DNA from 3 places in the Arthrobacter sp. 49Tsu3.1M3 genome. Region 3 is predicted to be linked to each of the others. Evidence: predicted binding sites of a transcription regulator. Region 3 holds the regulator's gene; each other region holds the start of a gene.
What was found. The regulator LexA, encoded in region 3, represses DNA repair genes until DNA is damaged. The targets are predictions, from matches to a motif close to TCGAACANNTGTTCGA.
Positions count from the first base shown of each region.

Region 1: B5X90_RS01260 (LexA family protein) is a predicted target of LexA. The motif match lies at 5,717-5,732, and genes of this name have one in related genera.
Region 2: ruvA (Holliday junction branch migration protein RuvA) is a predicted target of LexA. The motif match lies at 2,774-2,789, and genes of this name have one in related genera.

Region 1 is NZ_FUZD01000001.1:260,869-270,743, forward strand. Features, by position in the region: gene B5X90_RS01230 (ATP-binding protein) at 1-386, opposite strand, end outside; gene B5X90_RS01235 (hypothetical protein) at 610-1,008, shown strand; gene B5X90_RS01240 (DUF5956 family protein) at 1,569-2,006, opposite strand; gene B5X90_RS01245 (glycoside hydrolase family 15 protein) at 2,312-4,246, opposite strand; gene B5X90_RS01250 (dihydrofolate reductase family protein) at 4,595-5,185, shown strand; gene B5X90_RS01255 (hypothetical protein) at 5,197-5,616, opposite strand; gene B5X90_RS01260 (LexA family protein) at 5,746-6,177, shown strand; gene B5X90_RS01265 (Y-family DNA polymerase) at 6,204-7,484, shown strand; gene B5X90_RS01270 (hypothetical protein) at 7,526-7,843, shown strand; gene B5X90_RS01275 (hypothetical protein) at 7,850-8,230, shown strand; gene B5X90_RS01280 (NmrA family NAD(P)-binding protein) at 8,376-9,314, shown strand; gene B5X90_RS01285 (hypothetical protein) at 9,779-9,875, shown strand, end outside.
Region 2 is NZ_FUZD01000014.1:11,150-21,024, reverse strand. Features, by position in the region: gene B5X90_RS14460 (Mur ligase family protein) at 1-535, opposite strand, end outside; gene pdxT (pyridoxal 5'-phosphate synthase glutaminase subunit PdxT) at 649-1,350, shown strand; gene B5X90_RS14450 (YebC/PmpR family DNA-binding transcriptional regulator) at 1,354-2,109, shown strand; gene ruvC (crossover junction endodeoxyribonuclease RuvC) at 2,158-2,736, shown strand; gene ruvA (Holliday junction branch migration protein RuvA) at 2,862-3,506, shown strand; gene ruvB (Holliday junction branch migration DNA helicase RuvB) at 3,499-4,623, shown strand; gene yajC (preprotein translocase subunit YajC) at 4,886-5,308, shown strand; gene secD (protein translocase subunit SecD) at 5,413-7,188, shown strand; gene secF (protein translocase subunit SecF) at 7,189-8,208, shown strand; gene B5X90_RS14415 (RelA/SpoT family protein) at 8,424-9,875, shown strand, end outside.
Region 3 is NZ_FUZD01000004.1:47,420-57,294, forward strand. Features, by position in the region: gene B5X90_RS06825 (MFS transporter) at 145-1,458, opposite strand; gene B5X90_RS06830 (SseB family protein) at 1,520-2,461, opposite strand; gene priA (bifunctional 1-(5-phosphoribosyl)-5-((5-phosphoribosylamino)methylideneamino)imidazole-4-carboxamide isomerase/phosphoribosylanthranilate isomerase PriA) at 2,476-3,222, opposite strand; gene B5X90_RS21240 (hypothetical protein) at 3,265-3,423, opposite strand; gene hisH (imidazole glycerol phosphate synthase subunit HisH) at 3,424-4,173, opposite strand; gene hisB (imidazoleglycerol-phosphate dehydratase HisB) at 4,170-4,796, opposite strand; gene B5X90_RS06850 (histidinol-phosphate transaminase) at 4,867-5,985, opposite strand; gene B5X90_RS21575 (LysM peptidoglycan-binding domain-containing protein) at 6,053-6,538, opposite strand; gene lexA (transcriptional repressor LexA) at 6,900-7,649, shown strand; gene B5X90_RS06865 (ATP-dependent DNA helicase) at 7,761-9,875, opposite strand, start outside.

The sequences.
Region 1 (9,875 bases), on a different contig from region 3:
TTCCCGGTCCGTCGCCAATCGGCACTCCGTTCCTGGGGGAGCTGGGTTGTTAGCCCGAACCCTGCCGCCGAGAATGCTGTGATTTTCCGCGTTGGGGGCCCTTCTCCGAGCTCCTCGACAAGCCGGAGCATGTCGTCGCCGATTCCGGCGAGGAAACCGGGGTTTGCTGTGCGGGAGATTACCGCCCAGCCGTGAGTCCTCGCGATCCGTTCTGCCGCGCTCAGCATGACTGTCTTGCCGATGCCTCTGGATCCGGTGATGATGGTCAAAAGCCCGGGTGCTCCCGAGCCTTGCTGCAGGCCGTACTCGAATTCGTCCAAGAGCCCGGCGCGCCCAATCAAGTCCGGCGGCGTGGCTCCGGCTGTGGGCTTGAAGGGGTTCCGCACGGGGACCTCCAGGGTGAGAGTAGGTGAAAGTGGTGAAAGTGGTGAAACTTGGCCAGCCTACCACCCTTGACGCCCGGCCAGTGGCTGCGGCGAAGCGGCCTGAGTGAGAGCCGGCGGGGGAGCAGGGGCGTAAGTTACGTCAACCTGTGAACGGGCATATCCTGCACGGCCAAACACAACGACTGATCGCGAGCACTGACCCCGCGGCAATTAGGCTGACCTCATGCATGAGAGAAAGTGGCCCTTACTGATCGGCCGGATCTGCCTCGGAATCGTCAGTGCGGGCCTCCTGGTATTCGGCGCGATTGTCGCTGCCGTTCCAATGGGCGCAGACGTGGGGCTGTATCGGGCGGACGGTCTCGCCACGTTCGGGTTGGGACTTTTTGGCGGACTTCTCGCGCTCGTGCCATATTGGCGAGTCGAACGGTGGGCCTGGTACGCGCTTCCGTTCTACCCGCTGTTCTGGGCCGCCCACCTGATTGGTCAGCTTCCGCCGGGTACTGACCATATCCACCAGGTCGTCTTCATCGCCCTTTCGTTGGCCGGGCTCTTACTGCCGGTCCGGACATTCTTCCCTCGCGCAAAGAGTTCAGAGCACGGTGACGAAGGTGCCGCTACCTAGAGCAGCATTTCGACCGGCTTTCCTCAGTCTCAAGGCCCTGTCCAAGGCCTCTCACCGCACATGTTCTAAACGCCGATAATCAACATTATGTCAAGTTAACTAGTGATTATCGCTTCTGATGCAATATCACCGCCTCCCCCTTCATGGCGCATCATTGTCGCCGCACCCCGTGGTCCTGGACGCCCGGGAAAGTACAAATTTCCTTTGACTGGTTTGTGGGTGTGAATTGGGGTCGTCAAATTCATCGGCAGAAGCCAAGGGCAAACCCGGTCTGGAAGACTATGCTCGGTTTGACCTGGACAAGCGGGACAAACACGCTCAGCTTCCAAGCCGAGTAACCACAGTTCGAAAACTTTGCGGACGTCCCAGGGCGGTCCGCTTCCCGGTCCGGCCCCGACGGCGACCAACGGGCTGCAGGGTTCAGGCGCCGATTCCACGGGACGCTCCCCGCACGGCTGCCCTGGGCTGCAGGGTTCACGACCGGGCGGACTCCCCCAGACCGCTCCAGGTCCTGTCAGCCCCAGCTCCCCCGCCTGTACTCAGGGCTCCGTATTGATTGATCAAATGTCCCTCGCATAGAAATCGCGGAGAATAGTCGCGACGATCGGCCGCAGCTGCTTCGGATTGACGGTGCCTTCGGCGGTTCGAATGATTGCGGTGTCCACCTCAGCCAGGAAGGCCTCGGATGATGCATGCCCTTCCGGGACACGGATCATCCAGACGTAGCCCCTCGGCCGCGGCGGGAGGCCGGCATCCCGGGGGTAGCGGTCGATGTCATCGTCAATTCCCGGCCGGTCGGCAGCTGTGAACGGTTCCTCGAAGGGTTGTTGCTTGCCCCCGCGCTCGATGTAACCGGTGATCATCCTGCCTGCGTCCGAGGACTGGCGGCGGCGCAAGTTGTCCAGGCCGGCTGCCCAGCCGATGAGCGCCCCCCAGCCATTCTCGGGCAGGTCCACCCAGGAAGCCGAGATCTCGGCTTCCTTCACGTCAGTCCACATGGGTACTCCTTGTTGGCGATACGGGTTGTTCCCCTAACTCCTGCCCAGCTGGTACCTGCTCACCACGGAAGACCGGATGATCCCCCCGGCCGCGCAACAGGCGATGTCGGCCCGGGCCGGGTCATCGGTAACCGAGGTCGCCGCTGCGCACCGCGGTTATGGCTGCTCCTTGCCGTACCGAATGGGTCACCTCTCCGCATGGCTGCGGTGGGGCAGAACATCCGGTTCCGGCACCCGCGTAGGGCGGCTTCCCGTGGAAGCTTGAGCCCCGCGTTGCAATCCGTACGTTGACCGTCGCCTGCGTCTCAAGGCGTGCGGTGGGCCGGGGCGAACTGTGCCGCGCGGTTGGTTTCTTCGGCGCGGATGAGGTGCACGAGCGCGTTGATGAGGGCCAGGTGGGTGAACGCCTGCGGGAAGTTGCCGAGGTGACGGCCGCTCACCGGATCCAGCTCCTCAGCGTAGAGGCCCAAGGGACTGGCAAGGGACAGCAGACGTTCGCACAGTGCCTTGGCGCGTACCACCTCTCCGATCTCGACCAGGGCTGAGACGAGCCAGAACGAGCAGGTCGTGAAGGTCCCTTCGTCGCCGGTAAGACCGTCGTCGGTCTGCTCGGGGCGGTACCGCAGGACGAGTCCGTCCCGGGTGAGTTCATCGGCGATGGCCAACACAGTGGCGCGCACGCGTGGATCGTTGGCGGGCAGGAATCGGACGAGCGGAACAAGGAGAAGCGAGGCATCGAGGTTCGTCGTGCCGTAGGACTGGACAAACACGCCCCGGTCGTCGACGCCATTGCGGCAGATGTCCTCATGAATCTCCGTGGCGATGGCGTCCCACTTTCGGGCGTAATCAGCCTGACCGTGCAGGCGCGCCAGCCGGGCACCACGATCCAGGGCGACCCAGCACATGAGCTTTGAGGAGGTGAAGGGCTTCGGTTCGCCACGGACCTCCCAGATGCCGTGGTCGGGGTCCCGCCAGTGGGCCGCGGCTTGCTCGACCTGGCGGAGCAGGACGGGCCAGAGCGGCTCGGGAAGCTGGTCACGGGATTTGGCGTGGAGGTAGACGGAGTCCAGCATCGTGCCCCAGACGTCGAGCTGGCGCTGGTGGGCGGCAGCGTTGCCGATCCGGACGGGGCGGGCGCCGTCGTAGCCGCCGAGTCCCTCGACTGTAACTTCGGGAAGGTCCCGTTCGCCGTCGATGCCGTACATGATCTGCAGGTCGTCTTCGGCAGCGACGTCGCGGATGAAAGCGAAGAAGTCGTCGGCTTCCCGGTCCAGGCCGAGGGTGTAGAGGGCCCAGAGAGCGAACGTGGAATCGCGCACCCAGGTGTACCGGTAGTCCCAGTTCCGCTCTCCCCCGGGCGTCTCGGGCAGCGAGGTGGTGGGCGCCGCGACCAGAGCCCCAGTCGGTGCGTAGGTGAGGCCCTTCAACGTCAGCGCGCTGCGCTGCAGCTGCTCCCGCCACGGGTGGTCGGGGAACTCGCCCCCGGTGATCCATTGCCTCCAGAAGTCAGTGGTCTGCCACTGCTTGCGCGTGGCTTCTTCCCACGTCCGCGGCGGGGGCAGCGACCCCCAGGAGAGCGCGATAAAAGCTTGCTCGCCCTCGGTCATCCGGCTGCGGATGGCCACGATGGAGTCCTCGATGCCCAGCCGGCGGTCGGTAGTCAGACGCAGCACTGGATCCCCCTCGTCGCCGCTGACGGTCACGGCCTCTCCGTATCCGGGGCTGGAGAACTCCCACCGTGCCCGGCGCTGGCCGTAGCCGAAGACCGGCTCGCACAGCACGGACAGCTCAACCGCACCGTTGACGCACCGGACGGTGCGCAGCAGGCAATGCTCGGCCTCGTAGTTCGTCGGCGGGCGGCGGTACCGGCGGGCCCTCAACTCGGTGTGGTGCCATGGACCCATCACCAGGGCATCCCTCACGATCAGCCAGCCCGTCCTGGTCTGCCAGGTGGTCTCCAGGATCAAGCTGCCGGGGAGATAGCGGCGCGCAGTGGGCTCCCGGACGCCGTACGGCGCCACCTTGAAGCCACCCGCGGCGCGGTCGAGGATAGTCGAGAACACACTCGGTGAGTCGTGGCGCGGCACGCACATCCACTCGACCTGCCCGCTCGATGCAATCAAGCAGTTGGCCTCACAGTCAGACAAAAACCCATAGTCGGCGATCGGCGGATACGGGCTCGTGCCGGCCCCGGGCCGCCGCCTCCCCTCTGCCCCTGACCGGGCGTCGATCCTCACCACCCCAGTATGTTCCCCTCAGGGCGGAAACGGGACCCCTGCTACCTGGACGATCTCCTCCCCAACAGCCAGTGTCGCATCGCAGGCGACGACGGCGATGCGGCGGCGAAGATCTCGAACGTCCGCCGGCCAACGAGGCGCTGGACCTGAATTCCCCCCATGATCGAAGGCCCCCTCGACCCGGGAGAGCGTCTACCCGCTCTGCCAATCCTTGGGATTGCCGATGGATCGAGAAGATGAACGACGGAGGATGGATCTCGTGTCACAGGTACTGCGTTTCGATCAGACCGGCCAGCACGCCTGCGCCATAGGCCTTGTCAGGGCCCCGCCGAGTGGTGACATGATGGGCGCATGAGCCGAGTCACGTGCGATCTGACCATCTCCCTCGACGGATTCCTCGCCGGCCGGAACCAAAGCCTGACGGAACCCCTGGGCGAGAACGGAGAACTCCTCCACAGGTGGATGTTCGAAGAAGCCGAGTCCAACGCAGCCGAACTCGAAGGCATCCTCGCCGCCGGCGCCTACATCATGGGCCGGAACATGTACGCCGGTCCCGGGGCATGGGATGAGCAGTGGCGGGGATGGTGGGGTGAGGAACCGCCCTATCACGCACCCGTCTACGTTCTCACCCATCACCCCCGCGAGCCTCTGGAAATGGAGGGCGGCACAACGTTCAACTTCGTAGCCGATGGGATCGAATCGGCGCTGGCCCAGGCGCGGAAGGCCGCTGGCAACAAGGACGTGGCCATAGCCGGAGGAGCGCAGACCGCCCGACAATTCCTTTCGGCGGGGCTGATCGACGAGCTGCGGCTCCACATTGCGCCCATAGTCCTGGGCGCGGGCGAGCGGCTGCTGGACGGCATGACGGACCTCAAGCTTGAGCCGACGGACGTGAGCGGTTCCAGCCTCGTCACCCACGTGCGCTATCAGGTAATCCGCTGACGGGCTGACCCTTAGTCCTCGGACGTCACTCGGTGGACGGAGAGTCTCCACCCAACCCGAACCGTCGCGGGACCATCAGCGCGTGGTCTTCGCGACCAGCCCCCGGCGGCCTTAGCGGCCCGGATCTCGTGGTTGGCCAGGAAGAAGCAGGCGTACCAGACGCCCTCGAGCGTCAGTACCGACAGCGGAAGCAGCAACGCTTCACCGGTCACACCATAGACGACGCCCCCGACCACGGCAGCGGCGATCCCGCTTGAGAGCACCCGCCGTCGGTAGATACGGATCTGGCTGGCTACCGTCGGGTCGTCGGCACACTGCGCCGGCACCCGGACTCCGAACGGCTCGGTCGGACTGGTGATGGAGGGAAGCACGAGGGCAAGAGCGAGCAGCAGCCCCGACAACAAGCAGCTCACGGCGACGGCAGCGGTCATGGCCTTCCCCCGGGCTGTCTGGTGTCGAATGAATCGAGCACGGACCGGCAGGTCTGGAGGACATCGTCTTTTGTCGGTCCATCCGGCTACACTGAACCTATCGAACATATATTCGAATAAGGGTGTGTTGTGGGCGTTGTTGTCGGTCCCCGCGTGATAGACGCGGGCATGTCGTTGCTGTCGGTGCTGATCTCTCCGGTCCCCGTCGCGGCCGGGTACCCCTCGCCGGCGCAGGACTACTTTGACGGGCGAATTGACCTGAACGAGCATCTGATCAAGGACATCACCAGCACCTACGTCGTGCGGGTCTCCGGAGACTCGATGGAACGCGCCGGCATCAGCGACGGTGATGAACTGATCGTCAACCGGGCCCTGGAACCCAAGGACGGGTCCGTGGTCATCGCCGTCCTGGACGGGGAGTTGACCATCAAGCGGCTGCGGATCACGGCCGCCGGCGTCGTGCTGCAGGCGGAGAATCCGGCCTACCCGGACATTCGGGTTCCGTCCATGTCGGATCTGGTCATCTGGGGCGTCGCGACCCGCTGCCTGCACCATGTTTGAGGCACGCCATTTCTAAGCCCTCCCCGATGCGGCGGATGCCGCAGATCGCGCACGTGGATGTGAACTGCTTCTACGCCTCGGCCGAGCGGGCATTCGACCCGTCCCTCGAAGGCCGGCCCGTCGTCGTCCTGTCCAACAACGACGGCTGCGCCGTCACCCGGTCCCCGGAAGCCAAGGCTCTCGGGATCGGCCTCGGTGAACCATGGTTCAAACTCGCCCCGCGGGCCAAGGAGTGGGGACTTGTTGCCCTCTCGAGCAATTACGAGCTTTACGGGGACATCAGCGCCCGGGTGATGGAACTGCTAGGCCGCTACAGCGCCTGGTTGGAGGTTTACAGCATCGACGAGGCCTTCCTGGGCGTCAAAGGCGCGCCGGAGGACCTGCTGGTTCTGGGCCAGACCATGAAGGCAGCCGTGCGGCGCAACGTCGGGGTGCCGGTCTGCGTCGGAATCGCCGGGACCAAGACCCTGGCGAAACTGGCCAACAAATGGGCCAAGCACAACCCGGCCTTCGACGGTATCTGCCACTGGGACTCTGTGCCCGCGGCCGCCCGGGAAGCGCTCATGGGCCGGCTTTCCGTGATCGAAATCTGGGGCGTCGCGACGCGGCTGACCAAACGCCTCAACGCCTTAGGGCTCCAGTCCATCCTTGACCTGTCCCGGGCGGACCCGGTGATGATCCGGGACCGCTTCTCCGTGGTCATGATGCGCACCGTCCTGGAACTGCAGGGCACCCCGTGCATCCCGATGGAGGAAGAACGGATCGGCCGGGACCAGCTCATCTTCTCGCGCTCCTTCGCCACACCTATCACCACCGCCGCCGGCATGCGGCAGGTCCTGTCCGTCTACGGCCAGCAGGCTTCAGCGCGGCTGGCCAAACACAGCCTCCAGGCCAAGGTCCTCACCGCCTTCGCCGGCACCTCACACTTCAACCCGGAAGACACCTCCTACCCCTCGGTGTGCGTGCCGCTGCCGATGCCCACCGCGGACCCGGTGATCCTGACCAAGGCTGCCCACGCCCTGTTGCCCCACATCCAGGAAGGCGTCAAGTACGCCCGGGCCGGCATCATGGTCACCGACCTGCGGCCCACCGGCAACCAGGCACCGCTGGCCCTGTTCGAGAACCCGCACGAGGAACGCCGCATCGGGACCCTCCTGGAAGACGTGACCCGCCGATACGGGCGCGGCTCCATCGGCCTCGGCCACGCCGGCATACGCGGCGGGCCGGACTGGACCATGAAACGGGACATGCTCTCCCCCCGCTACACCACCCACTGGGACGAACTACCCCTCGTCAAAGCCGCCTAAGACAACCACACCCCGCAGCACCGCACCACGAGAGACCCCCCATGACCCTCAGCACCGAAAACCCCACGCAAACCCTTGAGCTTCAAGTCCGGCTCGACCCGGCAGGCACGCCCCTCGCCATCCGGCACGACGGACGGATCTGGCTTGTCGATCCCGCCATCGAATCCCGGCACTGGATCGGCGGTGACCCCGGGCTAGGCCCCCGATGCTCTGCCGCCGCCGGCGCCAACCCGGCCGGTACCGAATACTGGCGCGTCGGGGCCCGGCTGGGGTCGACTTCAGCGCTGCGCACCTTCACGCTGCGCCGGAATCCACGCTCCGTCCAGTGGCTCCTGGACGACATCAGCGACGGCAGCTAGGCAACGGTGACGCTGAACCGCCCGCCGATCAACGACAAGACCTGGGCGGGGATCAGGGCAGAGTTCACGCTGCCCGCCCTGGAACAGGTCCGCCGCCGCCTCGCCGAACTGATGGACGACCCCGACCCTGTAATGCAGCAGCTCGTCCGGGTGTTTATCGACGACGGCACCTTCTGCCCCGGATTCCAATTCGTCGCCGGGGGCCACCTCCACCCGACCGTCGTCGACCTTTTCCAGCGCGCCATAGAACTGAAGGTTCCGCACAACTACTTCACGGCCTGGATGGTCACACCCTCGCGGGAACTCGGCGGGTCCCGCCCCGTTGACCACCTGAAAGGCGGCCGCGCTCCCCTGTTTCGCGCGCTGGAATCCCACCGCTGGAGTTAGGGCCGGCCCGCGACCGACGTGCAACGGTTCCGCTGATCATTCCGGCCCGGGGATGGGTTGAGTCACATCCGGGAATCGCAGCTGCCCTGCCGTTGGTAGTCTTTAGCCCACTATCCTTTTCCGCCCGACACTTGAGGTGCGAACCATGATCCCGACGACTCCCACTCCGGGCACTGTCCTTCTTGCCGGAGCCACCGGCGATCTCGGCGGGCGCATCCTGCGGAATTTGGTCGCCCTGGGGGCCACCGTCCGGGTCCTGACACGGCCAGGGACCAGCACGGAGCGCATCGCGCAGCTCCGCGCCCAGGGCGTCGAGGTGATCCAGGCAGGCTACGACGACCCGGCGGCCCTCCGAAGGGCCTGCGCGGATGTTGACTGCGTAGTCTCCGCGATCAACGGCGTGGACAGCGTAATTTTCGACGCCCAGTCGCGCTTGCTGGAGGCGGCGGCCGCGGTGGGCGTACCGCGTTTCATCCCTTCCGATTACTCCATCGATTACCGTGGAATCCGCCCCCGAAGCAACCGGAACTTGCAGTTCCGCCGAGACTTCGCACAGCGGCTGGATGCCACCGAAATCCGGGCCACGTCCATCCTCAACGGCGCCTTCACCGACATGCTCTCCGGGCAGGCACCCATGATCCTCTTCTCCCGGCGCCGTGTACTCTTCTGGTCCGACCCCGACCAGGTGCTCGATTTCACCACGAAAGACGACACTGCCACCTACACCGCGGCCGCCGCCCTCGACGAGCGGGCGCCCCGCGTCCTCCAGATCGCCGGAGACCAGGTCACGGCAAGGACCCTGGCAGCCACCATGTCCGCCCTCACCGGAACGCAATTCCGGCTCCTCTACGCAGGCAGCGTCGGTTCCTTGACTGCTATGAGCCGCGCCATCAAAGCCCTCATGCCGGCCTCTGACGAGCCGTTCCCGCCGTGGCAGGGCATGCAGTACTTCGCCAACATGTTCAGCGGCGACGCGACTCTGAACTATGTCAGCAATGACCGGTACGGGAGCCGGACATGGACCACCGCCCGGGATGTCCTGGACCAGCACGTGCGGCAGAGCTCACCGGCCCCGGTCGCCTAGCCTGGGGGTTGTTGCACGGATAAGCCCGAACCCCTAGGGTTCGGATCATGGCCGCGCCTGGGGGACCCGCTCAATACGGAATGCACACGACGCCGATACTGTTGTCCCTAGCGTGCCTCGCCGTCGTCGCGTTCATCACGGCCTGTGCGTCTACTCCCCCACCAACTACCTCGGCCGGCGAGCAAACGGTCACCAAACCGCCCGCCGCCACGGCCGCACCGTCGACGGGCGCCGGTCTGTCGCCCGGCATGACCCTCGCCCCGGTTCCGCCGATTCCGCCAGCCCCCGGGCACGGTGTAGATGAATGTCTGGCACAGCAGGCTGAGAACGCCGTAGCCAACGGAGCGCTGGAGTGCCAGTACTTCACATCGGGTTCCATGGTGCCGGCTTCTGTGCCCCGTGGTCCGGGCGCGAGCTCCGGCGATTACGCGATACGGTTCGCCAGCGTTGGCGGCCGTCCGTTGATGACCGTGCGCATCCCCTGTGCTTCGTATGCGGTCAGGGTCAGCATTGCCGGCGAAACGATCACGCCGGATCCGCGGACACTGGAAAGTTCTCTGG
Region 2 (9,875 bases), on a different contig from region 3:
GGGTCTGGGCGATCCGGGCGACGCGCGGGTCTTCCCGGTTCAGGACCACGGTCCCGGTGGTCTTGGAGGCGATGTGCTGGAGCAGTTCGGCGGTCTTGTCGATCTCACCGAACCGGTCCAGCTGGTCGCGGAGGACATTGAGCAGGAGGCTGTACCGCGGCGGGACCTTGTTGACGAAGTGCACGGCATGCGCCTCATCCAATTCCAGGACCGCGACGTCGGCATCGAGCCGGCCCCGCCAGTCCACCTCACCCAGGAGCGCCGCGGCCACGCCGCGGGTGAAGTTGCTGCCGGTGCGGTTGGTGAAGACCTTCAGCCCCTGGCTCTCGAGCAGTTCGACCACCATCTTGGTGGTGGTGGTCTTCCCGTTTGTGCCACTGACGACGGCGACCCCCAGCGGCAGGGTGGACAGCGTCCGCCGCATGAAATCGGGGTCGATTTTTTCGACCACTAGCCCGGGGAGGGCCGAGCCTCCGCCCCGGAGCCGGGAGACCCGGCGGACGAACTTGCCGAGCGGAACGCTGAAGTAAAGCATGCTCTGTAATATATCCCAGCAGCGGCATGGAACCCGGACGCCCGGGGCCGTTGCATGCGCCTTCCATGCTCCTTCCATGCGTACAGTGCGGTGCAGAGCATTATGCTGTGGGGATGACCACCCCCTCTTTTTCCCCTGAATCCCGCGCGGGTTCGGGCCTCCGGATCGGCGTCCTGGCGCTTCAGGGCGATTTCCGGGAGCATCTGCATGCCGTTGAAGCCGCCGGCGCCGCCGGCGTCGGGATCCGGCGCCCCGCCGAACTCGACGGCCTGGACGGGCTCATCATCCCCGGCGGCGAATCGACCACGATTGACAAGCTCTCCCGGATCTTCGGGCTCCGGGATCCGCTGCGCGAACGCATCAAGGCCGGCCTGCCCGTCTACGGCTCGTGCGCCGGGATGATCCTGCTGGCGGATGAGATCGCGGATCCGGCGACAGACCTGGCCGGAAACCCGCAGCAGACGTTCGGCGGACTCGACATCACCGTGCGCCGCAACGCCTTCGGCCGGCAGCGCGAGTCCTTCGAGACGGACCTGGACTTCAGGGGCCTCGAGTTCAGCGCCGCCGGCGGGGCAGTGGCCCCGGTCCACGCCGTCTTTATCCGCGGGCCCTGGGTGGAGCGCGTCGGCGACGGCGTCGAAGTCCTTGCCCAGGTGGAACCGTCCAAGGCCGGCCACCCCGAATCCCTCGACGGGACGGCTAGAATTGTTGCAGTGCGTTCCGGCAAGCTGCTGGCCACCTCCTTCCACCCGGAAGTGACGGGGGAGAAGCGCGTGCATGAACTGTTTATTCGAATGATCAGAGGAGAAGCGTAAAGCATGTCAGGCCACTCCAAATGGGCGACGACCAAGCATAAGAAGGCCATCCTTGACAGCCGCCGGGCCAAGTCGTTCGCCAAGCTGATCAAGAACATCGAAGTCGCCGCGCGCATGGGCGGCCCTGACCTGTCCGGCAACCCGAGCCTGGAACTGGCCGTCACCAAGGCCAAGAAGACGTCGGTGCCCGCAGACAATATCGACCGCGCCATCAAGCGCGGCGCCGGGCTCACCGGCGAGGTCGTCGACTACACCGAAATCATGTACGAGTGCCGCGGCCCGCAGGGTTCCGCGCTGCTGATCGAGTGCCTCACGGACAACAAGAACCGTGCCGCCTCCGAGGTCCGGCTCGCCATCTCCCGCAACGGCGGCACGATCGCCGATCCCGGCTCTGTCAGCTACCTCTTCAGCCGCAAGGGTGTCGTGTCGCTGCCGAAGAACGGCCTGACCGAGGACGACGTACTGATGGCAGTGCTGGACGCCGGGGCCGAGGAAGTCAAGGACAACGGCGACAGCTTCGAGATCCACTCCGAGCCGACCGACCTCCAGGCCATCCGCGATGCCCTCAAGGAAGCCGGCATCGAGTACGACACCGACGAGGCCGAGTTTGTACCGTCCATGCAGGTGCCGCTGGACCTGGACGCCGCCAAGAAGTTCATGAAGCTGGTGGACGCCCTGGAAGAGCTCGACGACGTCCAGAACGTCTACAGCAATGCCGACCTCAGCGACGAAGTGCAGGCCGCACTGGAAGCCGAGTGACGCGCTCACCCAAACGTGATCTTGGGGCCCGGTCTTGACGGCCCAACCGTGACGCTGCGCGTGTTGGGGGTTGACCCGGGCCTCACCCGTTGCGGGATCGGCGTAGTCGACGTCGAGCGGAACCGGCGGGCCACCTTGGTGGCCTTCGGTGTTGTTGGCACCTCTCCCGAGGAGAGCCTGGACCAGCGGCTGCTGGTCATCGCCACGTCCATCGATGAGTGGCTGGACCGCTACGAACCTCAGGTCCTCGCCGTGGAGCGGGTCTTTTCCCAGCTCAACGTCAGCACGGTCATGGGGGTGGCGCAGGCCTCCGGGGTGGTCATTGCGGCCGCCGCGCGCCGCGGCATCCCGGTGGCGCTGCACACCCCGTCCGAGGTCAAGGCCGCCGTGACGGGAAGCGGGACCTCGAACAAGGATGCGGTCACCAAGCTGGTCACCAAGATTCTCCGGCTGGACGCGCCCCCGCGCCCGGCCGACGCCGCCGACGCCCTCGCGTTGGCGATCACCCACGCCTGGCGGGCAGGCAGCGGCGCCGCCGTCGCGACGACGGGGCCGGGCAGCCAGTCCCTCACTCCGGCGCAGCGGGCGTGGGCGGACGCGGAGGCAAAAGCGCGCCGTGCGCGCTGAATGTCCGGCTGTGACGCCGCGGGGCTTGGTAGGGTATTCGTAGATATGTTCGGATAGCCGGCGCGCCCGGCTGTACGTTCCCTCATCACCCAGTTGTAGATGCCAGTTAGACCAGGAGCCCGGCCTTGATCAGTTTTCTTCGCGGAACCGTTGCGCATGTTGGCCTGTCCTCCGCCGTGATCGACCTCAACGGCGCCGGCATGAGCGTCAACGCCACACCGCAAACCCTCAGCGGCCTCCGGGTGGGTGAGGAGGGAAAGCTGTTCACGTCCCTGATCGTGCGGGAAGACTCGCTGACCCTGTTCGGCTTCGCCAGCGATGATGAGCGCGAAGTCTTTGACGTGCTCCTCAGCGTCAGCGGCGTCGGTCCCCGCCTCGCCCTGGCCGTGCTGGCCGTCCACGAGCCCGAAGCCATCCGGGTGGCTGCCCACTCCGGCGACGGCAAGGCCTTCACGAAGGTCCCCGGCATCGGGCCGAAGGTGGCCGGCCGGATCGTGCTCGAACTCGCCGGCAAGCTTGTACCGCACGGCACCGCCGGCGCGCCCGTCGCGGCCGTGTCCGCTGAATCCGTCTGGAAGCCGCAGGTGGTGGCCGCGATGACCAGCCTGGGCTGGTCCGAGAAGGATGCCACGGCGAGCATCGACAAGTCCCTGGCCGATTCCCCGGACCTGGCCGCGAACGGGAATGTGGCGGAGATCCTCCGCGCGACGCTGCGCTGGCTGGGCCAGGACGGCGCCCGCGCCGGGAACCGGGTAGGCGCGCGTGGCTGAGCCGTCGATCGTCGCCGGGGGAGAGGAACCGGAGGAGCGGGTCATCGAAGCCGCCCTGCGGCCCAAAAACCTGCACGACTTCGTGGGCCAGCACCGCGTCCGAAAGCAGCTCTCCCTCGTGCTGGAAGCCTCGCGCATGCGCGGGCGCAGCGCGGACCACGTGCTGCTCTCGGGCCCTCCCGGCCTGGGCAAGACCACGCTGTCCATGATCATCGCCGCAGAAATGAACGTCCCGCTGCGGATCAGCAGCGGCCCGGCCATCCAGCACGCTGGCGACCTCGCCGCCATTTTGTCCTCCCTCTCGGAGGGCGAGGTCCTGTTCCTGGATGAGATCCACCGCATGTCCCGGCCGGCCGAGGAAATGCTGTACATGGCGATGGAGGATTTCCGCGTCGATATCGTCGTCGGCAAGGGCGCCGGAGCCACGGCCATTCCGCTCGAGCTGCCGCCCTTCACCCTCGTGGGCGCCACCACGCGGGCCGGCCTCCTTCCCGGCCCGCTGCGGGACCGGTTCGGCTTCACCGGCCACCTCGAGTTTTACTCCGTCGAGGAGCTGGAACTGGTCCTGCGCCGCTCCGCCGGCCTGCTGGACCTGAAGGTCAACTCCGCCGGATTCAGCGAGATCGCCGGCCGGTCCCGGGGCACGCCGCGCATCGCCAACCGGCTCCTGCGCCGCGTCCGGGACTGGGCACTCGTGCACGGCATCGAGCAAATCGACGCGCGGGCGGCCTCTGCGGCCTTGGACATGTACGAGGTGGACAAGCGAGGGCTGGACCGGCTGGACCGTGCCGTCCTCGAGGCCCTCATCACCAAGTTCGGCGGCGGGCCGGTAGGCCTGTCCACCCTCGCGATTGCCGTCGGCGAGGAAACGGAGACCGTCGAAACGGTTGCCGAGCCCTATCTGGTGCGGGAAGGTCTCCTGGGCCGGACACCGCGCGGCCGGATTGCCCTGGCGCCGGCATGGACGCACCTGGGCTTCGCCATTCCCGCCGGCGCCTTCGGCCAGGACCCGCTGGAACTGTTCCAGGCCGACGAGCTGGGCGAGAGCCCGATGGGCGCGTCCGGCGGGGATCTGGGCGAAGAAACCGATCCTCAGTGGATCCGAAACAGCCGTTAGCACCGTTCTTTCAGCTTTTCCCTTTAGACTGGTATGACGCTCGGCACGTCCGGGTTTTGTTTCCGTGGGCGGAGAGCAGGTAGCCGCCGGCGGTCTGGGGGACGGTCTCGCTGCCAGTTTGTTGCGCAGACCCCTGCCCGCGCCGCCCGGAGCAAACGGACGTTGCTGAAAAACAGCTATGCAAGTACAGAACGGAACAATCCCTGTGTTCGGACTTATTTCTGCCCAGACCCAGCCGCAGGCCGGCGGCGGCATCGACATCATGACGATTCTCCTGTTCGTCATGCTCGGACTCTTCGTCTTCATGATGTTCCGCCGCAACAAGAAGACCCAGCAGCAGCAGGCCCAGCTGCAGTCCAAGTTCGAGCCCGGTGTCGAGGTCATGACCAGCTTCGGGTTGTTCGGCCGGATCGTCAACATCGATGAGGCCGAGAACAAGGTCACGCTGGAGCTCTCCCCGGGGAACACTGCCACCGTGCACCGTCAGGCCGTCACCAAGATTGTGGAGCCGGTTGTCGCCGCCGAGGAGCCCACGGTAGTTCCCGACGACGCGTCCTCGCTGACCACCGAGAAGCTGGGTGCTGAGGGGACCGACGCCAGCGCCCCCGTCCACGACGCGCCGCGCACCGAAACGGCCGAGGAAACCCTGCGCCGCCTCAACGACGAAGGCAAAAAAGACAGCTAGTCTGCCTACCTGAGCTATCCCGCGAAGCAACGGTTGCGGGCATCCGTCGGCGGGGCCCAGAGCCCGCGCCGGCGGATCCGCCGTAAATAATAGAAAGATCGACAATGGCACGAACTGGCCCCAAAAACTCAGCCATCAGGATGCTGGTCTGGCTTGGCGTAATCATCGCCGCCATGACGGCTGTCCTGGCGGGCGGCACGATGGCCGGCCAGGCGGGTTGGGCTCCAAAGCTCGCACTGGACCTTGAAGGTGGCACCCAGATGATTCTGGCGCCCAAGGTTGAGGGCGGTTCGGGTATCACCGAAGACCAGCTCAACCAGGCCGTGGCGATCATTCGTCAGCGCGTGGACGGCTCGGGCGTCGCGGAAGCGGAAATCAGCACGCAGTCCGGCCGCAACGTTGTCGTCAGCCTCCCGGGAACCCCTGCCAAGGAAACCCGTGCGCTGATCCAGGCTTCCGCCGACATGAACTTCCGCCCGGTGATCCAGACCGGCCCGGGCGCAGCCGTCCCCGCCGCCTCCAGGACCCCGGACGCCCAGCTGCCGAAGCCGACAGCCGCACCCGCCAACAGCAGCGACGAGAACTGGGTTACCCCCGAGGTCTACAAGCAGTTCGAGGCCCTCGACTGCGACAACCCCTCCCAGGACAAGCAGCAGCGCTCCGACCCGACCAAGCCCCTGGTGACCTGCGAGCCGGCATCGGCCAAGTCGCCGGCCATCAAGTACATCCTCGGTCCGGTGGAGGTGAAGGGCTCGAACATCAAGTCCTCCTCGTTCCAGCTGCAGCGCGGCGCCCAGGGTGCCGTGACCAATGAATGGGCCGTCAACATCCAGTTCGATGACGCGGGCACCACCAAGTTCAAGGAAATCACCGAGCGCCTGTACCAGTTCTACGCCGCCGGCGGCGGCCAGACCGGCTCGGATCCGAAATCCCAGTTCGCAATCGTCCTGGACGACCAGGTCATCTCCGCCCCGCGCTCCCTCGCCGTCATCACCGACGGCCGGCCGCAGATCACCGGCGGATTCACCGAGGAATCGGCCAAGGCCCTCTCCGACCAGCTCCGTTTCGGTGCCCTGCCAATCAGCTTCGAAATCCAGAGCGAACAGCAGATCTCGGCGACCCTGGGCGGGGAGCAGCTCCGCATGGGTATGCTCGCCGGCCTGATCGGCCTGCTGCTCGTGGTGATCTACTCGCTGTTCCAGTACCGGGCCCTTGGCTTCGTGACCGTGGCCTCCCTCGTGATCGCCGGTGTGCTGACGTTCCTGGCCATCGCCATCCTCGGCTGGACCGAGAACTACCGGCTTTCGCTCGCCGGCGTCGCCGGCCTGATCGTCGCCATCGGCCAGACGGCCGACTCGTTCATCGTCTACTTCGAACGCATCCGCGATGAGCTCCGCGAAGGCCGCGGCCTGGTCTCTGCCGTCGAAAACGGCTGGAAGCGGGCCAAGCGCACCATCCTCGCGTCCAAGGCCGTGAACCTGCTCGCCGCCGTCGTGCTGTTCTTCGTGGCAGTGGGCAACGTCCGCGGCTTCGCGTTCACCCTCGGCCTCACCGCGATCGCCGACCTCATCGTCGTCTTCATGTTCACCCACCCCACCCTGCAGCTGCTGGCCCGCACGAAGTTCTTCGGCGAAGGCCACCGGTTCTCGGGCCTGGACCCGAAGCGCCTCGGCGCCGTTCCGCTGTACCGCGGTGCCGGCCGGATGCGCACCCCGGAGGACAAGCCCGTGGCAGTCGTGCGGGCGAAGAACACCGGCGCCGCCGCCGAGGCAGAACGCCGGATGACCATTGCAGAACGCCGTCTCGCCGAAAAGCAGGATCAGGCACAACAGGCACAGCTCGCCGGTACCTCCAAGAGCGCGTCCAAGGAGGGCAAGTAAATGGTCAACTTCTCAACGTTCGGCAATGAGCTTTACACGGGCAAGCGCTCGTACGACTTCGTCGGCTACAGGAAGCTGTGGTTCCTGATCGCCGGAATCGCCGTCGCGCTCTCCATCCTGATCCCGGTCGCCAAGGGTGGGTTCAACCTCGGCATCGAGTTCCGTGGCGGCTCCGAGTTCACGGTGTCCAACGTCAAGACCACCGAGGCCTCCCTCGGTGAAAAGGCTGTCAAGGACGTCGTTGCGGGGTCCGTGCCGCGCGTGGCGAACGTGGCCGGCACCACCATGCGGATCCAGACGGACAAGCTCTCCGACGACGAGACGCTGCAGATCAAGGAAGGCCTCACCAAGGCCTACGGCGTGACCGATAACGAAGTCACGTCAACCTTCGTCGGCCCCACCTGGGGTGCGGACGTCACGAAGCAGGCGCTGATGGGCCTGGCGATCTTTGTGGGCCTGGCCGCCGTCCTGATGGCGCTCTACTTCCGGACCTGGAAGATGTCGCTCTCCGCACTCGTCGGCATGGCCGTCACGCTGTTCATGACCGCCGGCGTTTACGGCCTCAGCGACTTCGAAGTGACGCCGTCGGCCATCATCGGCTTCCTCACGGTGCTCAGCTACTCGCTGTACGACACCGTGGTGGTGTTCGACAAGATCCGGGAGAATACCTCGGACATGCAGGCCTCCACCCGGCGGACCTTCGCCGAAGAGGTCAACCTCGCCATCAACCAGACCCTGGTCCGGTCCATCAACACCATGGTGGTGGCCATCCTGCCGGTCGGCGCGATCCTCTTCATCGGGGCCGGGCTGCTCGGTGCCGGAACCCTGCGGGACCTGTCCCTGGCGCTGTTCGTGGGCATCCTGGTGGGTACTGCCGCCACCATCTTCATCGCGGCTCCGCTGTACGCCGCGCTGCGGCAGGGCGAACCCGACCTGGTCAAGCAGGCCAAACGGGTGGAACAGAGGCGTGTTGACGCGGCAGCCAAGGCCGAGTCGCCGGCATCGCCCGCCAAGGCCTGAACCGTCCCAAGTGGCCACAAACGGGCCGGAGACCGTCGTTTTCGACGGCCTCCGGCCCGTCGCCGTATCCCCGCCGGTTATCGAAGTATCCTGCTGCGGGAATACACTTGAATAATTAACCGGTCGCGAGAGGTGCTCCATTGGAAGAACGTTCGACGCCGGTGCCGGAGGCACCTGCGGACAAGGGCCAAGGCCAGGGTTCACAGACTGGCCTGGTGGTTCCCGGACGCCCCGATGTTCCCGTGCCGGTGGACAACTCCGGTGCCCGGCCCACTTTTCCCGGCCGGCGCGAGCGCACGAGGTCCCGCCTTGCCCGGCTGACGGGCCGTGGCGCTCCGGCGTACTCGCCGATCCTGGAGCCGTTGCTGCGCACTGTGCGCGCCAACAACCCCAAAGAGGATTTCGACCTCATCCAGCGCGCTTTCGTGGTCGCCGAGCGCTGCCACCGGGGCCAGAAGCGCAAGAGCGGTGACCCGTACATCACCCACCCCGTCGCAGTGGCCACCATCCTGGCCGAACTCGGCCTCAGTGGCACCACGCTGGCCGCGGCCCTGCTGCACGACACCGTCGAAGACACGTCCTACACCCTCGCCGACCTCAAGACCGAGTTCGGTCCGGAAGTGGCCATGCTGGTGGACGGCGTCACGAAGCTGGACAAGGTCAGTTTCGGTGAGGCGGCCCAGTCCGAGACCGTGCGCAAGATGGTCGTCGCGATGGCCAAGGACATCCGCGTCCTGATGATCAAACTCGCCGACCGGCTCCACAATGCCCGCACGTGGCGTTTTGTCTCGGCTGAGTCCTCGGCCCGCAAGGCCCGGGAAACGCTGGAAATCTTCGCGCCGCTGGCCCACCGGCTTGGCATGAACACCATCAAATGGGAGCTGGAGGACCTGTCCTTCGCTGCCCTCTATCCCAAGGTGTACGAGGAAATCGTGCGCATGGTGGGGGACCGGACCCCGGAACGCGAAAAGAACCTGGCGGTTATCCGCAACCAGATCACCGAGGACCTCAGGGCCGCGAAGATCAAGGCCACGATCACCGGGCGGCCCAAGCACTACTACTCGATCTACCAGAAGATGATCGTCCGCGACAAAGACTTCGACGACATCAACGACCTCATGGGCGTGCGCGTCCTGGTCGATTCTGTCCGGGACTGCTACGCGGCCCTGGGTGCGATGCATTCGCGCTGGAACCCCCTGCCCGGGCGGTTCAAGGACTACATCGCGATGCCGAAGTTCAACATGTACCAGTCGCTGCACACCACGGTGATCGGTCCCGGCGGCAAGCCGGTGGAAATCCAGATCCGCACCCACGAGATGCACCGCCGGGCCGAGTATGGCGTCGCCGCGCACTGGAAGTACAAGGACCAGCCGAACCGGACGGCGGCCGGGCCCGGCAGCCCGCGCGACGGCGACATGGGCTGGCTGCGTTCCCTCGTGGACTGGCAGCAGGAAACGTCGGACCCCGGCGAATTCCTCGACTCCCTGCGCTTTGAAATCAACGCCCGGGAAGTGTTCGTCTTCACCCCCAAGGGCGAGGTCATGGCCCTCCCCGCCGGGTCCACGCCCGTCGACTTCGCGTACGCCGTGCACACCGAGGTGGGCCACCGGACTATCGGCGCACGCGTCAACGGCAAGCTCGTTCCGCTCAACAGCGAACTGAACCAC
Region 3 (9,875 bases):
GGCGTGCGGACCACCCAGGTCCGCCCGCCGGCGTCGTTATTTTCCGTTCGGTGGATTTCCCGCTCGCACGATTTTCCGTTCGCGGGTTTCCCGTCCGCACTGCCAGGCGCGTGCCCGGATTGGCGCAGTGGGGCCGGCCCGCGTTCAGACGCGGGCCAGGCGGCTGCGCCGGACCTGTTGCAGGGCCAGCCCCACCAGGCAGAGGGCCACACCCGCCAACCCCACTGAGACGAAGCCGGCCGACGGGCCGACGAGGTCGATGAAGAGCCCGGCAAGCGGCGCGCCCAGGGCCACCCCGCCGGTGAGCGATGACCCGTACCAGCCCATGGCCTCGCCGCGCCGGCTTTCATCCACCAGTTCTGCCACCTTTTCCGAGGCCGCGGACAACACCGGCGCGCACAGCAGACCCGGCAGCAACGCGAGCAGGCTGAGCGTCCAGACGTCGGTCGCGAAGGCCATCGGGATCGTCAGCGCTGACATGCCCAGCAGCAGGAGGATCGGGGAAATGGCCCGGTGCATGGCACCGTAGAGGACGCCGCCCACCACCGAGGCCGCGCACCAGAAGAGGAATACGATGCCGATTTCGGCCTGGTGGCCGCCGGTCTGGAGCGCCGCGACGATCCCGACGTCGGTGCCGCTGAGGACCATGCCGGCACCGGCGCCGACGGCAAACACGGAGGCTACGGCGGCGGTGAACCAGCTGAAGTTGTGGATGACCCTGTGGCGCAGGCCGGAGCCCCGCCGGCGGCGCTCCCCGGCGGCGGCCGCCAGGGGTGCCAGTTCGGCTGCGGCTTCCTGCAGGCGGGCCGGCGCGGCGGCGACCACTGCGGCTTCCGCGCACTCCAGCTCCTGCGCCTCCAGCCCGGCGTCCGGGGAAGCACTCCGGGTGGGCGGGTTGAACCACATGAGGAAGAGCCCGGAGACGGATGTGGCCACTCCCACGACTGTCAGGCCCAGGACGGACTGGCCGCTGGTGGCGACGACGGCGCCGACGGCCGGGCCGATCATGAAGACCAGCTCGGTGGCGATTGCGTCGAGCGCAAAGGCAGTCCGGCGCTGTTCCCCGGGGGCCAGCACGCCCAGCGACTGCCGCACCACGCTGAAGATGGGCAGGGTCAACAGGCCCCCGATGAAGACCAGGGGCAGCAGGGCCTCGTACGACACGTGCGGCACGATCGACCAGATCACGGCCTCGGAGACCACGGACGGAATGAGCGCTTTTCTCAGGCCGACGGTGTCGACCCGGCGTCCGCGCCAGGGCGCGCCGACGGCGATACCGATCGTCATCACGGCGGCGGCCGCTCCGGCCGCGGCGTAGCCCTGGCCGAGGGTCAGGACGATGTGCAGGGTCAGCAGGACTCCGGCCGCCGAGTGCGGTATGCGGGCGATCATGCCGACCAGCAGGAGGCGCCTGATGGGCCGGACGGCCAGCAGCTGACGGTAAAGCGCGAAATTCACGGACTATATCCTTCTGGTACTGCCGCGGCAGCACCGGGAGGTCCCCCCGTTGGGCCGTCAGCTATGGTGCTGCGCGCTGCAGCTTGACCTCGATCGAATCAACCCGCTCGGCAAAGATTTCATTCCGGGCCCAGGCGTTGTTGAGGCCGGCGACGATCGACTGCACGCCGGCGGCGTCGAGACCGTCTTCAAGGTAGAGGACCACACGGAGTTCCGGGCCGGCTCCCCCACCGGGGAGCCGCCTGCCATCGGCCGTGGCCGAGGCAACTCCACCCCCCGGATGAATTTCAACACGGCGGACCGCCGGAAAGCCAACCGCGCCTTCCCCGAGTGCTCCCGCGAGATCGGGATCGGCGTACGACGGCGTCCAGGGCTGCTGCTGGGCGAGGGCCCAGACTGCCGGCCGGCGGACCACGAACGTCACTTCCGAGCCGGGATCGAGCACGAGCAACTCCGCGCCCTCAGCGACAGCTGACAAGGCGGCCCGGGCCGCGTACACGGCGACCGGCCTGGCCTCCGGGTGCCACGCCGTCAGTGACGCCGCCGAGGTGAATACCGGCATGGCCGTCCGCCCGTCCGGCGCCTTGAGCGTCACCAGGGCCATGTCGGCCTGCTTGTCCGAGTGCAGCGGATCCCCGTGGGGGCCGGCCGCGGCCTCGCCTTCTTCGGCGAGCTGGGCGAGAATCGGCACGAATACCCGGGCGGTGGCCAGCGCGGCCACCACGGCCGCCTCGTCGCCGGTGCCCGCGGCGAGGCTGGACAAAGCCGCCAGATAGCCGGCGTCGGCGGTGCCGTCGTCGTCGTCGAAATTGTGGATCTTGGCGTCATCGCCGGACAGGCTGCGCCCTGCCCAGGGTTGGCCGGCGGAGTCGGTGGCCCCGCCCGCGCCGGCAAGGGCCGCCGCAATGTGCCCGGGCAGCTGCCTGACGGGACCAGCCCCGGTCGCCTCCTGCACTGCCGCAGGAGGGTTACTCGGGTCGTGGGCGTCGTGGGTGTGCGTCATTGGCGTCTTCGCCGCTAGCGGCGGCCGGCGACGTCGAGGGCCTCGGGCAGGGTGAAGTTGCCGTTGTAGAGGGCCTTGCCGACGATGGCGCCTTCGACGCCGAGCGGCACCAGGGAACGCAGGACCTTGAGATCCTCGAGGCTGGAAATGCCGCCGGAGGCGACCACCGGCTTGCCCGTTTTCTCGACCATCTGGCGCAGCAGTTCGACGTTGGGACCCTGGAGCGTGCCGTCCTTGGTCACATCGGTCACGACGTACCGGGCGCAGCCGGCGTCCTCAAGGCGGCCGAGCACGTCCCAGAGGTCCCCGCCTTCCTTGGTCCAGCCCCGGCCGGCGAGGGTGGTGCCGCGGACATCCAGGCCGACGGCAATCTTGTCGCCGAAGCGCTCGATCACCCGGGCCGTCCATTCCGGGTTCTCCAGTGCCGCCGTGCCCAGGTTGACGCGGGCGACGCCGAGGTCGAGGGCCTTCTCAAGGGATTCGTCGTCGCGCAGGCCGCCGGAGAGCTCCACCTTGATATCGAGCCGGCCGACGACCTCGCGCAGGAGCTCGGCGTTGGAACCGCGCCCGAACGCGGCGTCCAGGTCGACCAGATGCACCCATTCAGCCCCCTGCTGCTGCCAGTTGAGGGCGGCCTCCAGCGGGGTGCCGTAGCTCGTCTCGCTGCCGGCTTCGCCCTGTACGAGCCGGACGGCCTGTCCGTTGACGACGTCGACGGCGGGCAGGAGCTCGAGTACGGGCAGCGGGGTTTCGGTGGTCATCGTGGAGTCCTCAGCTTGGGGATGGTGGTGGGGAGGGGGCGGTCAGGACGCCGGCAGGGTCAGGAGGTAGGCGGCCAGCAGCGACATGCCGGCGAGGATGTAGAAAACGATCTGCACCCAGAGCGGACTTTTCTGCTGGCGGAAGGAGATCCCGCCGCCAACCAGCAGGCCGGCCACGCCCATGAGCACCAGGGACCACATTTAGGCGGTCCCTTCCGGGGCTGCGGTCCGGTCCGGGGCTGCGGGGCGCAGGCCCTGGACCCAGTTGCGCAGCAGCCGGGCGCCGGCGTCGCCGGACTTCTCCGGGTGGAACTGGGTGGCACACAGCGGGCCGTTTTCCACGGCCGCGATGAACGGGGCACCGTGGTCGGACCAGGTCACCAGCGGTGCAGCCATTCGCGGCTGGATGACGTCGAAGTCCCACTTCTGGACACCGTAGGAGTGCACGAAGTAGAAGCGCTCGCCCTCGACCCCGGCGAAGAGCCTGGACCCTTCGGGGACGGCGACGGTGTTCCAGCCCATGTGGGGCACGACGTCGGCAGGCAACAGTTCCACCTTGCCGGGCCACTCCCCCATGCCCTCGGCTTCGGTGCCGTGTTCGACGCCGGCCTCGAACAGCACTTGGAGCCCGACGCAGATGGCCAGCACGGGGCGGCCTCCGGCGACTCGGCGGCCGATCATGCGGATGGCGTCAACGGCCTTGAGTTCGCGCATGACGGTTTCGAAGGCGCCGACACCGGGGACGACGAGGCCGTCGGCATTGAGGACATCTTCAGGCTTGGAGCTGAGGATGACTTCGGCGCCGGCCCGCTCGAGCGCGCGGACGGCGGATCGGACATTCCCGGAGCCGTAGTCCAGCACCGTGACGGTGGGCTTTCCCTCCGGGGAGACCGGCTTGGTCGCGGCGGCTGGGTCGATGATGGCCCCGTCTCGGAGCAGCGGGCCGGTCACAAAGCACCCTTTGTCGACGGGATGCCTTCGACGCGGGGATCCGGCTCGACGGCTGCGCGCAGGGCACGGGCAAAGGCTTTGAACTGGGCCTCGACGATGTGGTGGGGGTCGCGCCCGGCAGTGACGTTCATGTGCAGGCAGATCCCGGCGTGAAGGGTGATCGCCTCGAAGACGTGGCGGGTCAGGGAGCCGGTAAAGTGGCCGCCGATCAGGTGGTATTCCTGGCCTGCCGGCTCGCCGGCGTGGACCAGGTAGGGACGGCCGGAGACGTCCACGACAGCTTGCGCGAGGGCCTCATCGAGGGGAACGGTCGCCTCGCCAAACCGGCGGATCCCGGCTTTGTTGCCCAGGGCGGTCCGCAGAACCTCGCCGAAGGTGATCGCCACGTCCTCGACAGTGTGGTGGACATCGATGTGGGTGTCGCCGGTGGCCTTGACGGTCATGTCAATCAGGGAGTGCTTGCTGAGGGCCGTCAGCATGTGGTCGTAGAACGGGACCGACGTGCTGATGTCTGAAACGCCGGTGCCGTCCAGGTTGATCTCGACCAGGACCGAGGACTCACTGGTGGTCCGTTCCATGCGTGCGGTCCGGCCCTCGGCGGTGGTGGATCCGGTGTTGCTCATGTAGATGTGTCCTTTGGAAGAAGGCAGGGTGTTGGGCAATCTGCGGGGACGATCGGGCTCCCCACCAAGTCTAGGCCTGCGGCTTTGCGGAGCCGGCCAGGATGAGTTCAAGCGCCTCCAGGAAGGCTGTGGTTTCCGTCTCAGTGCCGGCGGTGACGCGAAGGTGCCCCGGAATGCCCACGTCGCGGATCAGGACACCGGCCTCCAACATGCGCTGCCAAACCTCATGGGGGTTCTCGAGGCCGCCGAAGAACACGTAGTTGGAATCGGACGCGGCCGGCGTCAGGCCCAGCCGCGTCAGTTCCGACACGATCCGGTCGCGCTGGCGCTTGATGTCCTCGACGTCCGCCATGAGCGCCTCCCGGTGGTGCAGGGCAGCCAGGGCCGCGGCCTGGGTGATGGCGGAAAGGTGGTACGGGAGACGGACCAGGCGCAGGGCATCCGCGACCTCCGGGGCCGCGGCCATGTAGCCGAGGCGCGCGCCGGCGAGGGCGAAGGCCTTGCTCATGGTGCGCGAGACAATGAGCCGCTCCCGGCCAGGCAGCAGCGTGAGGGCACTGGGCGTGCCGTCGTGGGCGAACTCGTGGTAGGCCTCGTCGACGATCACGATGGTCTGGCTGGCCTCGCCGGCGTCATAGACGGCCTCGACCACATCAAGGCCCAGCCCCGTTCCGGTCGGGTTGTTCGGGGAGCAGAGGAAGACAATGTTGGGCTGAAGCTCGCGGACTTGCTGTGCCGCCGATTCCGCGCTGAGCCCGTAGTCTGACGCGCGGGCCCCGACGATGTATTCCGTATCCGTGCCGGAGGCCAGCAGCGGGTACATCGAATACGTGGGAGGGAACCCGAGGGCCGTCCGGCCGGGGCCGCCGAAGGCCTGGAGGATTTGCTGAAGGACCTCGTTGGAACCGTTCGCGGCCCAGATGTTCTCCGCGCCCAGCCCATGGCCAAGGTATTCTGCGAGGGCTTCGCGCAACTCGGTGAACTCGCGGTCCGGATAGCGGTTCAGCCCGGCTGCGGCGGCGCTCACGGCCTCTGTGATCGCGGCGCGGACATCGGCCGGGACCCCATGGGTGTTCTCGTTGACGTTGAGCAGGATGGGGACGTCCAGCTGCGGCGCGCCATACGGACGCAGGCCACGCAGATTGGTTCGGAGGGGCAGTCGGTTGAGGCGCTCAAGCTGGTCAGTCACGTGACCAGTTTAAGTGGTAGCGGGACGGGCGCTGAAACTGTGACGCCCGCGACGGCACCCGAGGTGGTTACTTGGACGGGACGAACAGCTGCTGGCCCGGCATCACACGCGCGGCGTCCAGATTGTTCAGCTGCACGATGTCGGCCACGACGTCGCGGGGATCGCGCTCCGGAGCCACCGACCCGGCAATGGCCCAGAGGGACTCCCCTGGTTGGACTGTGACGGATACGGTCGGAGTCACCGAGAGCTGGTCCGCGGAATCTGCCGCTTTCGCGGGAGCGTTGAGGAATCCGCTGAAGGACAGGACGAACGCCGCCAGCAGGATCAGGGGGACGCCGAAAAAGACGAAGCGTCCGCGCCGGGTGAGCCGCAGCGGCGGCTGCTTGGTCCGGCCGGCGGAAACCGCAGCCGTGGCTCCTCGCGGCGCCTGCGACGGTGCGGAGCCGCGGCGCCGGGCGTTGAGCGGGTACACGTTGCCGTGACGGGAGCTGCCGCGGTGGCGGGTCGTGACGCCCTGAATGTTGGTGCCGTCAAACGCGCTTGAAACTGACATGAACTGAGCCCTCCTGGACCATAAGTTGCCGCCCGGCGTACTCACGTACTCGCCGCCAACCGGCCGAACCTTCGAACATAGAACCGAACATCGCTTGCGAACCCAGATCGTCGGAATCGAACACATATTCGAATCTTGCTATGTCTGTTTTAGCACTTACTAACGAACGATGTCGAGACTCGCTAGAACAAATGTTTGAAAAAGGTCTGTGGCTGGCCTATTTTTGAGGGACAGGACAACCACTTTCGAACTCCCGTGGGAGTTCATTCGTAGTTGATCAGCAGGGTCTGACATTTCAGGCCGGAAGTTCCCGGTGACAGCAGCCACGGCAGCCGGGCGGAACGGAAAGGCGTTGGCGAACATGGCAGCACAAGCCACCGGCGGCAGGGCCACCCCACGGAGCCCGCAGCCCGCCCGGGCCCCCAAGAGCCTCACCGTCCGGCAAAAGAAAATCCTGGAGACCATCCAGCGGTCCGTTACGGACAAGGGCTATCCGCCGTCCATGCGGGAAATCGGCGACACCGTCGGTCTCGCCAGCCTGTCGAGCGTGACCCACCAGCTCTCCCAACTGGAAAAGCTCGGCTACCTGCGGCGTGATCCGAAGCGGCCCCGGGCCATGGAAGTGCTCATGCCGCTGACCCTGGACGAGGGGACCACGCCGATATCGGGTATCGAGAAGTCCAGCCCCTTGCGGGCCGTCGGCGGCCTGTCGGTAACCGAGCTCGCCAGCGCCACTGACACGGCAATGGTGCCGTTCGTCGGACGCATCGCCGCCGGCGGGCCGATCCTCGCGGACCAAGTGGTGGAGGACGTCATGCCGCTGCCCCGCCAGCTCGTGGGCCATGGCGAACTCTTCATGCTCAAAGTGGCCGGTGATTCGATGATCGACGCCGCCATCTGCGACGGCGACTGGGTGGTTGTCCGCCGCCAGGGTGATGCCGTGAACGGCGACATCGTTGCCGCCCTGCTGGACGACGAAGCCACTGTCAAGACATTCCGCCAGCGCGACGGCCACACCTGGCTGTTGCCGCAAAACACCCAGTACGAGCCCATCCTGGGCGACCACGCCGTCATCATGGGCAAGGTCGTCTCGGTGCTGCGCTCGCTCTAAACTGCGTTCGCTCTAAACCGCGCTCCCTTTAGCCAACCCACGCCAGGCCGCCAGTTCGGAGCGGCCACCCCGCGGCGGATTTCCGCGCAGGGTGGCGGCCCGGTTTGGGGCCTAGGCCTTCGCGGAGTCTTTCGCCAGGCGCTTCAGGGCTGCCATGGCTATCGATGAATCGGTGGTGGGCCAGAACGGCGGCAGCGCGGCGCGCAGGAAGCCGCCGTAACGCTCCGTGGAGAGCCGTGAATCCAGCACAGCCACCACGCCCTTATCCGAGGTCGAGCGGATCAGCCGACCCGCGCCCTGCGCGAGGCGGATGGCTGCGTGCGTCGCCGAGACTGCCATGAAGCCATTGCCGCCGGCCTGGGCAACGGCCCGCGAACGTGCCGTCATCAGCGGGTCGTCCGGCCGCGGGAAGGGAATCCGGTCGATGACCACCAGCCGGCAGGACACGCCAGGGACATCGACGCCCTGCCAGAGGGACATGGTGCCGAACAAACACGTGTCAGGTTCGTCGGCAAACTGCCGCACGAGCGCCGTCATGGTCGATTCCCCCTGGCACAGGATGCTGAGGCCCAGCCGGGGCCGCATAGCCTCGGCTGCTTCCTCTGCGGCGCGCCGCGAGGAGAACAGGCACAGGGCGCCCCCGCCGGAGGCGCGGATCAGCTTCTCAAGTTCGTCCAGGGCCTCGGGGGACGTTCCTCGGCCGGGTTTGGGCAGGTGCCGGGCGACGTAGAGGATGCCCTGCTTCGGGTAGTCGAACGGGGAGCCGACGTCGACGCCGGTCCAGCTCGGGGCGCCGTTGCCAACCAGGCCCAGGCCGCCGGCGGCGGGTTCGAAGGCAGCGCCGATGGCCAGTGTGGCCGAGGTCAGGATGACGGTGTGGTCCGCGAACAGGCCCTCGCGCAACCGTCCTGCGACGCTCAGCGGGGCGACATTGATCAAGGCCGGCGCGCTCTCGTCCGGCTGGGAATAGCCCTGCGCCGGGTCGAAGCTGCTGTTGCGCGAGAACCACACGACTTCGCGGTTTTCGCGCGCGGCCAAGAGGCGTTCACAGAGTTCCAGGATCACCATGAGGCGCGAGCGGGCCAGCTGCCGTCCGCCGTCCGCCGTCGTCGAGCTGTCCCCCTTGGAATCGGACAGCGCGGCGCGGCACGCGTCGCGCAGCTGGTCGATGCAGTCAAGCTGCTCGCTGTTCAGGCCATTGGGCATCAGCCCGCTGGGGACGCCGTCGATGGCCAGCTCCAGGTGGGCAACGGCATTGTTCAGCGCATCCACGGTGATGCCCGTGTGCTTCCGGGCCCCGGACGCGGCGGCGTGCACCATCGCCACGGAGAGCTGGCCAGTGACCGCACCCGTGACGCGGTCCTGAAGTTCGTGTGCTTCGTCCACCACGACGACGTCGTACTCGGGCAGCACCGCCAGGCCCTCGAAGGCACTGACGGCGAGCATGGCGTGGTTGGTGACCACGACGTCGGCATCGGCGGCGTTCTGCCGTGCCAGCTCGCTGAAGCATTCGGCCGCGAGCGGGCATTTCTGCGCACCGAGGCACTCCATGGAGGTGACCGAGACCTGGCGCCAGGCCCGGTCCGTGACGCCGGGCATGAGCTCGTCGCGGTCCCCCGTGGCGGTTTCCTCGGCCCATTCGCGCAGGCGGACAACTTCCTTGCCCAGCTGGGAGGACGGCCCGCCAAGTGCGGCAGCGAAATGCGGCACGCTGGTGTCTTCGCCGAGGGAAAACAGCTGTCCCTCGGAAGGTTCTTCGGACGGGAACCCGCCCTCGAGTTTGTGCCGGCAGACGTAGTTGGACCGGCCCTTGACCAGGGCGACCTTGACGGGCCGCTCCAGGGCAGGCGTGATGGTCTTGAGCAGCCTGGGCAGGTCACGGCCCACAATCTGCGTCTGCAGCGCCAGGGTGGCGGTGGAGACCAGCGTGGGTTTGTTGCTGGTCAGCGAATGCGCGATCAGCGGAATCAGGTAGGCCAGCGACTTGCCGGTGCCGGTGCCGGCCTGGACCAGCAGGTGGTCGCCGCTATCTATCGCGCGCGCCACCTGCCGGGCCATTTCATGCTGGCCATCGCGGCTCTGACCGCCCATGCCGGACACGGCACGGTCGAGCAGCTTTACAACAAACTCCTCGCCGGCCGCGCCAGCAACCGAACCGGCGCCGGTGTCTGCTTCGGCTGATCCAGCTTCAGCTGGATCGGCGTCAGTTGAATCGGCGTCTGCCGG